Regions from separate parts of the Angustibacter aerolatus genome, predicted to be linked through region 2. Evidence: predicted binding sites of a transcription regulator. Region 2 holds the regulator's gene; the other holds the start of a gene.

Region 1 (4,360 bases), on a different contig from region 2:
ACACGCAGGTGACCCGCTCGCCACCGAAGCGCTCGAGCACCCGCTCGTAGACCTCGGTGCGCCGGGCGGACTCGACGTCGACGTCGATGTCGGGCAGCTGGGCGCGCAGCGGCGAGCAGAACCGCTCCATGAGCAGGCCGTGCTCGATCGGCTCGATGCCGCTGATGCCCAGCAGGTGGTTGACCAGGCTGCCGGCACCCGACCCCCGGGCCGCGACCCGCACCCCCATGTCGCGGATCAGGTCGCACACCTGGGCGACGGTGAGGAAGTACGTCGGGTAGCCGAGCTGGCGCACGTAGTCGAGCTCGACGTCGAGCCGGTCGCGCACCTGGGTCAGCCGGGCGTCGCTCGCGCCGGCGTAGCGCGACCCGATCGCCGCGGTGCACCGCTCGCGCAGCACCTGCATCGGGTCGTCACCCGGGCGCAGGTCGAGCACCGACGGCTCGGGCAGGTGCACCGACCCCAGCCCGAGGTCGCGCGCCGGGTCGAGCTCGCAGCGAGCGGCCAGCGCGGCGGTGTCGGCCAGCAGCCGCGCGGCCTCCTCGGTGGCGACCTGCCGTCCCCCGCCGAGGCCGGCCGCGACGTCGGCGGCGGTGCGGGCCATCGCGGCACCGGACCGCAGGTGCCCCTGGGCGGTCACCCGGTCGAGGTGCCGCTCGTCGAGCGCCACCAGCCGCCGGGCGGCGTCGAGCACGTCGACGGTCGTCGCACCGGACGGGTCGGCGTACCGGACGGCGTTCGTGAGCACCGCGGGCACGCCGCACTCGCGGGCGAGGGCGAGCATCCGGGCGGCGTGGTCGACGCCGAGCGGTCCGCCGGGCGGGGCGTGGTGGCAGACCACCTCGACGAACAGCGCCCCCGCCGGCAGCACCTCCTGCCAGCGCCGCAGCACCGCCCGCGCCAGGTCGGGACGGCGGGCCAGCACCGCCCGGCCGACCTCCGACGAGGGCCCGAGCAGCACGGCGAGGGACGGCGCGGTCGCAGGATCGACAAGCCTCGACGGACCCGACGGACCCGACGCGTCGAGGAGCGCCTCACCAGGTGCGGCACCGAGGTCACCGACCGTCGCACCGGTCCCGGCGCCCCACGCGAACCGGGCGACGGCGCTCAGGTCGGTGACCGGCGCCCCCCGGCCACCGCCGAGGTGGTTGCTGCCGAGGTGCGCGTTCGACACCAGCCGGCACAGCGCCGCCCACCCGGCGCCCTCCCGCGGCGCGGCCCCGTCGGTGCCACCGGGGCCGACCGAGCCGAGCGCGAGCACGGTGACCCGCGGATGGCGCAGGTCGACCGGGGCGCCGCCCCGGGCCGGGGTGCTGCGGGTGGCCGCCCGGGCCGACACGGAGGGGTCGGCCCAGGCCGGCAGACCCGCGACCAGACCGGTCGGCGCCGTCGCCAGGTCGACGCCGAGCAGCGGTGCGACGCCGGCGGCCTGGCAGGCGAGCACGAACTTCACGCTGCCGTAGAGGCCGTCGCGGTCGGTCAGCGCGAGCGCCCGCATCCCGTGCTCGACCGCTCGGTCGACGAGCTGCTGCGGGGCGCTGGCGCCGTGCCGCAGCGAGTACCCGGAGGCCACGTGCAGGTGCACGAAGGAGTCGGTCACGGGAGGCCTCTGGATGGGGTCGGGGGCGGGTCGGGCGGGTGAGCGGTGCGGGTCAGGACGCTGCGGGTCAGGACGGCACGGGGACCGCCCCGGTCGGCAGCACCTCCTGGCGGGGCAGGCCGAGCGAGGACTCGACGAGCAGCAGGAAGGTCTCGGCGTCGCGGAGCAGGTCGTCGGCCTGCCGGGTGCTCACGACGTCGTCGCGGCCGGCCTCGAGCGCGGCCCGGCGGGAGGCACCGGCGTCGAAGAAGGCCGCCCACTCACCCAGCTCGGGCGCCACCGTGGGCAGCACCTCCCAGACGCTGCGCGGGCGACTGCGCCGGCTGGGGCGCCCGCGCACCGCCAGCACGGCGGCCGCGCTGCGCAGCGCGGCGAGGTGGGCTGCCACGTAGCGCTCCCCCGCGCTGCGGGCGGTCACCGAGGTGACCAGGCTCTCGTGAGCGCGGTCGAGCAGGTCGAGGCTGGTCGGTGCGAGCCCCGGCGGGGTGGTGGTCGGCATGGCGTTCCTCCAGGTGCTGTGACACGGGGTGCGGCGTGCCCTGCGCGGGCTGGACGGCGCGTGGCCGGGTGGTGACCACGCGACGTGCGCTAGTCGTCGACGCTGGTGAGCTGCCACGCGGGGACGCGTGCCGGGTCGTGGACGAGCTCGTAGACCCCCACCGGGCTGCAGCGGCCCGCCGCGGCCTCGACCCGCCACACCTCGCGCTCGGCCGGCACGGTCGCGAGCCGGCCGCCGGACGGGGCGTCGGGGTCGGCGCCGAGGCCGAGCAGCGCGAGACCGGACGGGTCGCGCCACCACCCCCGCCGCTCGTACCAGCGGGCCTGGACCGCGCGGACGTCGTAGAACCGGCCGCGCCACACGAACGCCACCGGCTGTCGGGGCTCGTCGGGGTCGAGGTCGACACCGGGCGGATCACCCTCGCACCGCACGTCGACCTGCTCGTCGTACCGTCGCACCATCGCCGGACCTCTTCCGCTCGCACGCCATCAGGACGGCTGCCGGCGGGGGAAGGCTGGGCAGCGACGGGTCGACCGAGCGGCCGGGCGGTGGCTTCCCCACCACCGCCCGGCCGACCGGACGACCCGACCCGCGCGGCCCGGGGTCGAGTCGGGCCGAACGGGTCGCTCACCGCCGGGGCTGGGGATGGCCGCCGGCGGTGTTCGAACACGTGTTCGAACAGAGCCCAAGGTACACCCCGGCTCCGACAGTCCGTCAACCGCTGACGGGGCCGGTTCGCACCGCGATCGCACCGCCCGACGGGTGCCGCCTCCGGTACCGCGGCAGCGTGCTCAAGACCGGCCGACGCTGCGCCGATCAGGTGACGTGCAGCCGCGCCCCGACCCCTCGACCCCAGCCCGCACGACCGACCCGACCGGCCCGACCAACCCGACCGGCCCGACCGGCCCGACCGGCCCGGAGCCGCTCGCCGTCGTGGTCACGGTCGACGCCGACCTGCCGCCCGCCGCGGGCGACCTCGTCGGAGCGGTCACCCGGGCGCTGCGAGCCGACGACGGGCTGCCGCTCGTGGTGGTCGTCGACGGGCTCGACGAGCCGACCGAGGCGCACGCCCGCCTGGTGCAGGACTGGTGCCTCGGCCCCGCGCAGAGCCAGGCCGGCGACGACGGCGGGTTGCCCGAGATCGAGCTGCTGGCCCAGGACGAGGCGGCGCTGCTGGACCCGGTGCTGCGCCTGGCCGCGGGCGCCGACCCGGCGGCGTGCGCCGGGCAGCTCGAGCGCCTGCAGCACGTGCTGGCCAGGCACCGCGCGACGGCCGCAGCCGCCGGGACCGCTGCGGCGAGCCCGGCACCCGGCACCGGGCGTCCCGCGGACGACGACACCCAGGCGCCCGGCGTCCTCCTGGTGCTCGTCGCCGACCAGACGCCGGAGGCGGTCGCGCACGCGCTGCGCGGGCACGTGCTCGGCCTGCAGGAGCTGCAGCGCGGCGGCGTCGCGTCGTCGACCGTGCTGGTCGAGCACCACCCCGACCCGCGGTCGGCGGCGCTGCTCGACCTCGTCGAGGGCGCGCAGGTGCTGCGGCCGAAGCAGGCGGTGGGCGTCGCCGCGGCGTGGGAGCAGGGGTGGACGGCGCAGGCCGGTCCGCCCGGCGACCTGGTGCTGCTCTCGACCGCCACCAGCGTGCCGGCCTCCGGCAGCATCACCCGGCTCGTCGCCGCCCTCGACGACCCGGACGTCGTGGCCGCGCTCCCCGGCACATCGGCCCCGGCAGCACTGATCGTGCGGCGCGCCGCGCTCGAGCGACTGCGCGCGGCGTCCGGGCGGGCCGCGGGTCAGACGCGTCCGGCGCTCATCACCGTCGAGCGCCTGGTGCGCCGGCTGCGCGCGCTGGGCCGGATCGAGGTGGTGCGGGACGCGCCGTTCGACGGCGTCCCCGTGCGGCAGCAGCCGACCGTCGCGCGCCCCGGCTGGGTGAGCGCGCAGCTGCGGCTGGGTCACCCCGACGCCGCCACGGTCGGGCCGTGGACGTACTTCACCGGCAGGGGCGCCCGGCTGGAGACGTACGACGTGCACGAACGCATCGAGATCGGCGCGTACTGCTCGATCGCCGACGAGGTCGCCCTGGTGAACCCCGGCGACCCGCGGCACCCAGCCGTGACCACCTCGGGTGGCCTGCGCCCCAACGACACCCGCGGCGGCCACCGGCCCTGGACCGCCGCGTCCTTCCCGATCGCGAACCGGCTGCCCGGCGTCGAGCACGTCGGCGACCCGGACGACTTCGTGCCGGGGACGGCGAGCACGCT
Region 2 (4,360 bases):
CACGGGTTCGAGGCGGTGATGCGACCGGTCTCGGGGTTCGTGTGCCAGTCGTTGATCGTGTCGTCGTACTGGATGCCCGGGTCGGCGCACTCCCAGGCGGCCTTCGCGACCTTGGTGAACAGCTCGGCCGCGTCGATCGACTCGATGACCCGGCCGTCGGTGCGCGCCTTCAGCCCGAACTGGCCCTTCGCCTCGACGGCACGCATGAACTCGTCGCTGACCCGCACCGAGTTGTTGGCGTTCTGGTACTGCACGCTGGTGATGTCGGCGCCGCCGAGGTCCATGTCGAACCCGGCGTCGCGCAGGACGCGGATCTTGTCCTCCTCGCGCGCCTTCGTCTCGACGAACTCGACGATGTCGGGGTGGTCGATGTCGAGCACGACCATCTTCGCCGCACGACGGGTGGCGCCGCCGGACTTGATGGTGCCGGCCGACGCGTCGGCGCCGCGCATGAAGCTCACCGGGCCGGACGCCGTGCCGCCGGAAGAGCGCAGCAGCTCCTTGCTGGACCGGATGCGCGAGAGGTTGAGGCCGGCACCGGAGCCGCCCTTGAAGATCAGGCCCTCCTCGCGGTACCAGTTCAGGATCGAGTCCATCGAGTCGTCGACGGCGAGGATGAAGCAGGCGCTGACCTGCTGCGGCGAGGACGTGCCGACGTTGAACCACACCGGCGAGTTGAAGCTGAACACCTGGTGCAGCAGCGCCCAGGTGAGCTCGTGCTCGAACAGCTCGGCGTCCTCGGGGGTCGCGAAGTAGCCGTGGTCGCGGCCGGCCTTGACGTAGGTGAGGACGACGCGGTCGATGAGCTGGCGCAGGCCCTGCTCGCGCTGCTCGGTGCCGACGGCACCGCGGAAGTACTTCGTGGTGACGATGGTGGAGGCGTTCACCGACCAGAAGTCGGGGAACTCGACGCCACGCTGCTCGAAGATCGTCTCGCCGGTCTTCCAGTTCTGCTGCACGACGTCACGACGCTCCCAGGTGACCTCGTCGTACGGGTGCACCCCCGGGGTGGTGAAGATGCGCTGCACCCCCGCGCCCTTGCCCTTGCGTCGTGCACCGGCGCGGGCGCCGCTGGTCGTCTCGGTCATGTCTCGTCCTCGTCCTCGTCGTGCGTGGTGGCTGGTGCCGTGCTGTTCGTGCTGATCGCGCTGATCGCGCAGGTGGTGCGGGTGGTGCGGGTGGTGCGGTGTGCTGACGGCTGGTGACCGTCGGGCGGCGGCGGCTTCCCCTCCGCGCCGCCCGACGGCGTCAGGGGGTGCTGCGGGCGCCGTCGGGGCGGCCGGGTGCCGGTTCGACCCCGGTCGCGTCGCGCTCGGCGCGCAGCAGCGTGATGGCGGCCTCGAAGTCCTCGAGCGACTCGAACGCCTGGTAGACGGACGCGAAGCGCAGGTAGGCGATCTCGTCGAGCTCGCGCAACGGGCCGAGGATGGCCAGGCCGACCTCGTGCGCGTCGACCTCGGCGGCCCCGCTCGCGCGGACGGCCTCCTCGACGCGCTGGGCGAGCAGGGCGAGGTCGTCCTCGCCGACCGGGCGCCCCTGACAGGCCTTGCGCACGCCGACCAGCACCTTCGCCCGGCTGAACGGCTCGGTGACACCGGACCGCTTCACGACGGCGAGGCTCGCGGTCTCGACGGTGGTGAACCGGCGGCCGCAGTCCGGGCACTGCCGGCGGCGCCGGATGGAGGAGCCGTCGTCGGTGACTCGCGAGTCGACGACGCGCGAGTCGGTGTGACGGCAGAACGGACAGTGCACGACGTCTCCCCTCCGGGGTGCTGGACGCTCTGTGGTCAACGCCTGGACGGGCCCGACCATGCCATCCGCCACCGACGTCCGGGGGGCCCTCTCGGGCCTGGCTGTGGACGAGGGTGTGGACGGCTTGGGGATGACCTGTGGGCGACGCACCACAATCTGTGGATGAAGCACATCCGTGTAACTACTAGATGTTGGGGTGAACGCTAACCCGGGGCGGACGCCGGTGCAAGGGGCGGGGCGCGTCGGCGTGTCTCGACGACGCCGAGCACAGGCACCCGGGGACGACGACGGCCCCGCGACCTGGTGGTCGCGGGGCCGTGCCGTGCCGAGGGTGCGGCTAGCGCTGCTGCAGGGGGACGGCGAGCCGCTGCCCGGCCTGCAGGCCGGAGTCGCCGAGCGCGTTCAGCTCGGCGATCTGCTGCACGGTGTCGCGCCGGTCGACGTGCGGGGCGACGGTGCCGGCGATGGCCCACAGGGTCTCGCCCGGCTGCACCGTCACGTAGCGCACGGCCGGTCGCTCGCCGACCGAGGTGCCGGCCAGGCTGGTGCCACCGGCGAGCACCGACACGGCCGCTGCCACCGCGAGCAGCAGCGCGAGCACCACCAGCCGGCCGCGGCGGGTCAGCGGCAGGCTGCCGTGCCGGACCGCCGTGGGCACCCGGCGTGCGCGCGGCACGGGGACCGCCGGCGCGGACGGCACGGCGACGAGCCGGGCGCGGCCGCGTGCCGAGGTGGTGCGGGGTGCGGCGAGGGTGATGGCGGTCATGCTGGCCTCCGGAGAGCGAGTCGAACGCGTGTTCGATCGAACGTCTGTACGATTTCTAGCACGGGCCGCCGACGCTGTCGAGCGCTGCCGAACGGGCGTTCGAACGACCCGAGGACACTCCAGCACCCGCCACCGACAGTCCGACACGTTCGAACAGGTGTTTGATTCGCCACCGCGCCGGTCCTACGGTGACGAGCACGCAGCGCCGGTCGCACCAGACCGGCCCGATCCAGGTCACCCAGGTGGCCGCAGACCACGCGGAGGACCCATGGCCGGGCCGGGACGACCGACGGGCGAGGTGCACGAGCTGCCGGAGGCCGACACCGGGGACGGGCTCACCGCGCGGCAGCGCCGGGTGCTGGAGACCATCCGCGACGCCGTCGAGCGCCGCGGCTACCCGCCCAGCATGCGCGAGATCGGCGAGGCCGCCGGGCTGTCCAGCCCGAGCAGCGTGTCCCACCAGCTGGCCGCCCTGGAGCGCAAGGGGTACCTGCGCCGCGACCCGCACCGGCCCCGCGCCATCGAGGTGGTCTCCCCCGACGCGCACGTGGCGCCGGTCGGTGCGCCGACGGCCGTCCCGGAGCCGGTCGACCCCACCGGGTCGGGCGACGACCGTCCGGCGCCGTCGTACGTGCCGGTGGTCGGGCGCATCGCGGCGGGCGGCCCGATCCTCGCCGAGCAGGCCGTCGAGGAGGTCTTCCCGCTCCCCCGTCAGCTCGTGGGCGAGGGCCAGCTGTTCCTGCTCAAGGTGGTCGGCGACTCGATGGTGGACGCCGCGATCTGCGACGGCGACTGGGTGGTCGTGCGCCAGCAGCAGGTCGCGGAGAACGGCGACATCGTGGCGGCCATGCTCGACGGCGAGGCGACCGTGAAGACGTTCAAGCGCCGCGACGGCCACGTCTGGCTGATGCCGCACAACCCGGCGTTCCAGCCCATCCCGGGTGACGAGGCGACCGTCCTCGGCCGGGTGACCGCGGTGCTGCGCCGGATCTGACGACCGCCGGTCCGCACCGACCGCACGACGAAGGGCCCCGCCGGATCGGCGGGGCCCTTCGTCGTGCAGGTCGTGGGCGTCAGGCGCCCGGCAGCCCGTTCGGCAGCTCGGTGCTGGCGTCGTCGACGATCGTGAAGTGGGTCAGGCCGTGCAGGTTCAGACCGTCGCGCACCGCACGGGAGGGCTCCAGGAGGACCACCGAGGCGGGGCGGGCGGCACGGCGCAGCTCGAGGAGCAGCCACACCCCCTGCAGACCGAAGGTGGTGACGTCGCGCGCCATGACGCGGACCGGGCGATGCGCGGTGTCGGCGACGTCGGAGACCAGGTCGTCGACGAGGTCGCGGACGTCCTGGTGCAGGTGGTGCCCGATGGCACCGTGCATGACGACGAGCACGGCGTCGTCGTCGACGAAGAGGCTGACGGAGCCCTCGACCTCGGTGGTGTCGAGACCGGTCGGCGAGGCCTCGAAGCCCCGGTTCAGGTCGGGCACGTCGTGGTGGCCGGCCGGGTGGGCCGGATGGTCGTCGCAGTGGTTGGCATCGTGACCTCTGCATCTCGTGGTTCGACGCCCACACGAGCGCGCGTGTGTGCACGCACCCACATGGAGTGGCTCGCCGCGACTCTGGACGAGACCGCCCACCTTACAGCCCAAGCGGGCTCAGGTCACGGTCCGCCCGGGAGGGCGAGGGGGGCCCTCCCGCTGCCACGGCCGGCGGCGCGCAGCGCGCCGACGGCGAGCTCGACGTCCGCCTCGGTGTTCCAGAGGTGGAACGCGATGCGCACCCGCCCCGCCCGCCCGGCGACCGAGACGCCGGCCGCCTCGAGCGCCGTCGCTCGAGAGCCGGCCG

The links. The regulator LexA, encoded in region 2, represses DNA repair genes until DNA is damaged. The targets are predictions, from matches to a motif close to TCGAACANNTGTTCGA.
Region 1: ACYVI6_RS16795 (DUF6504 family protein) is a predicted target of LexA. The motif match lies at 2,762-2,777, and genes of this name have one in related genera.

The regions. Positions count from the first base shown of each region.
Region 1 covers NZ_BAAHBM010000108.1:1,262-5,621, reverse strand. Annotated here, with positions in the region: gene ACYVI6_RS16805 (DNA polymerase III subunit alpha) at 1-1,600, opposite strand, end outside; gene ACYVI6_RS16800 (SAV_6107 family HEPN domain-containing protein) at 1,668-2,099, opposite strand; gene ACYVI6_RS16795 (DUF6504 family protein) at 2,189-2,560, opposite strand; gene ACYVI6_RS16790 (CatB-related O-acetyltransferase) at 2,925-4,360, shown strand, end outside.
Region 2 covers NZ_BAAHBM010000044.1:21,234-25,593, forward strand. Annotated here, with positions in the region: gene ACYVI6_RS11480 (vitamin B12-dependent ribonucleotide reductase) at 1-1,088, opposite strand, end outside; gene nrdR (transcriptional regulator NrdR) at 1,249-1,752, opposite strand; gene ACYVI6_RS11490 (LysM peptidoglycan-binding domain-containing protein) at 2,090-2,518, opposite strand; gene lexA (transcriptional repressor LexA) at 2,787-3,512, shown strand; gene ACYVI6_RS11500 (STAS domain-containing protein) at 3,592-4,002, opposite strand; gene ACYVI6_RS11505 (aminotransferase class V-fold PLP-dependent enzyme) at 4,176-4,360, opposite strand, start outside.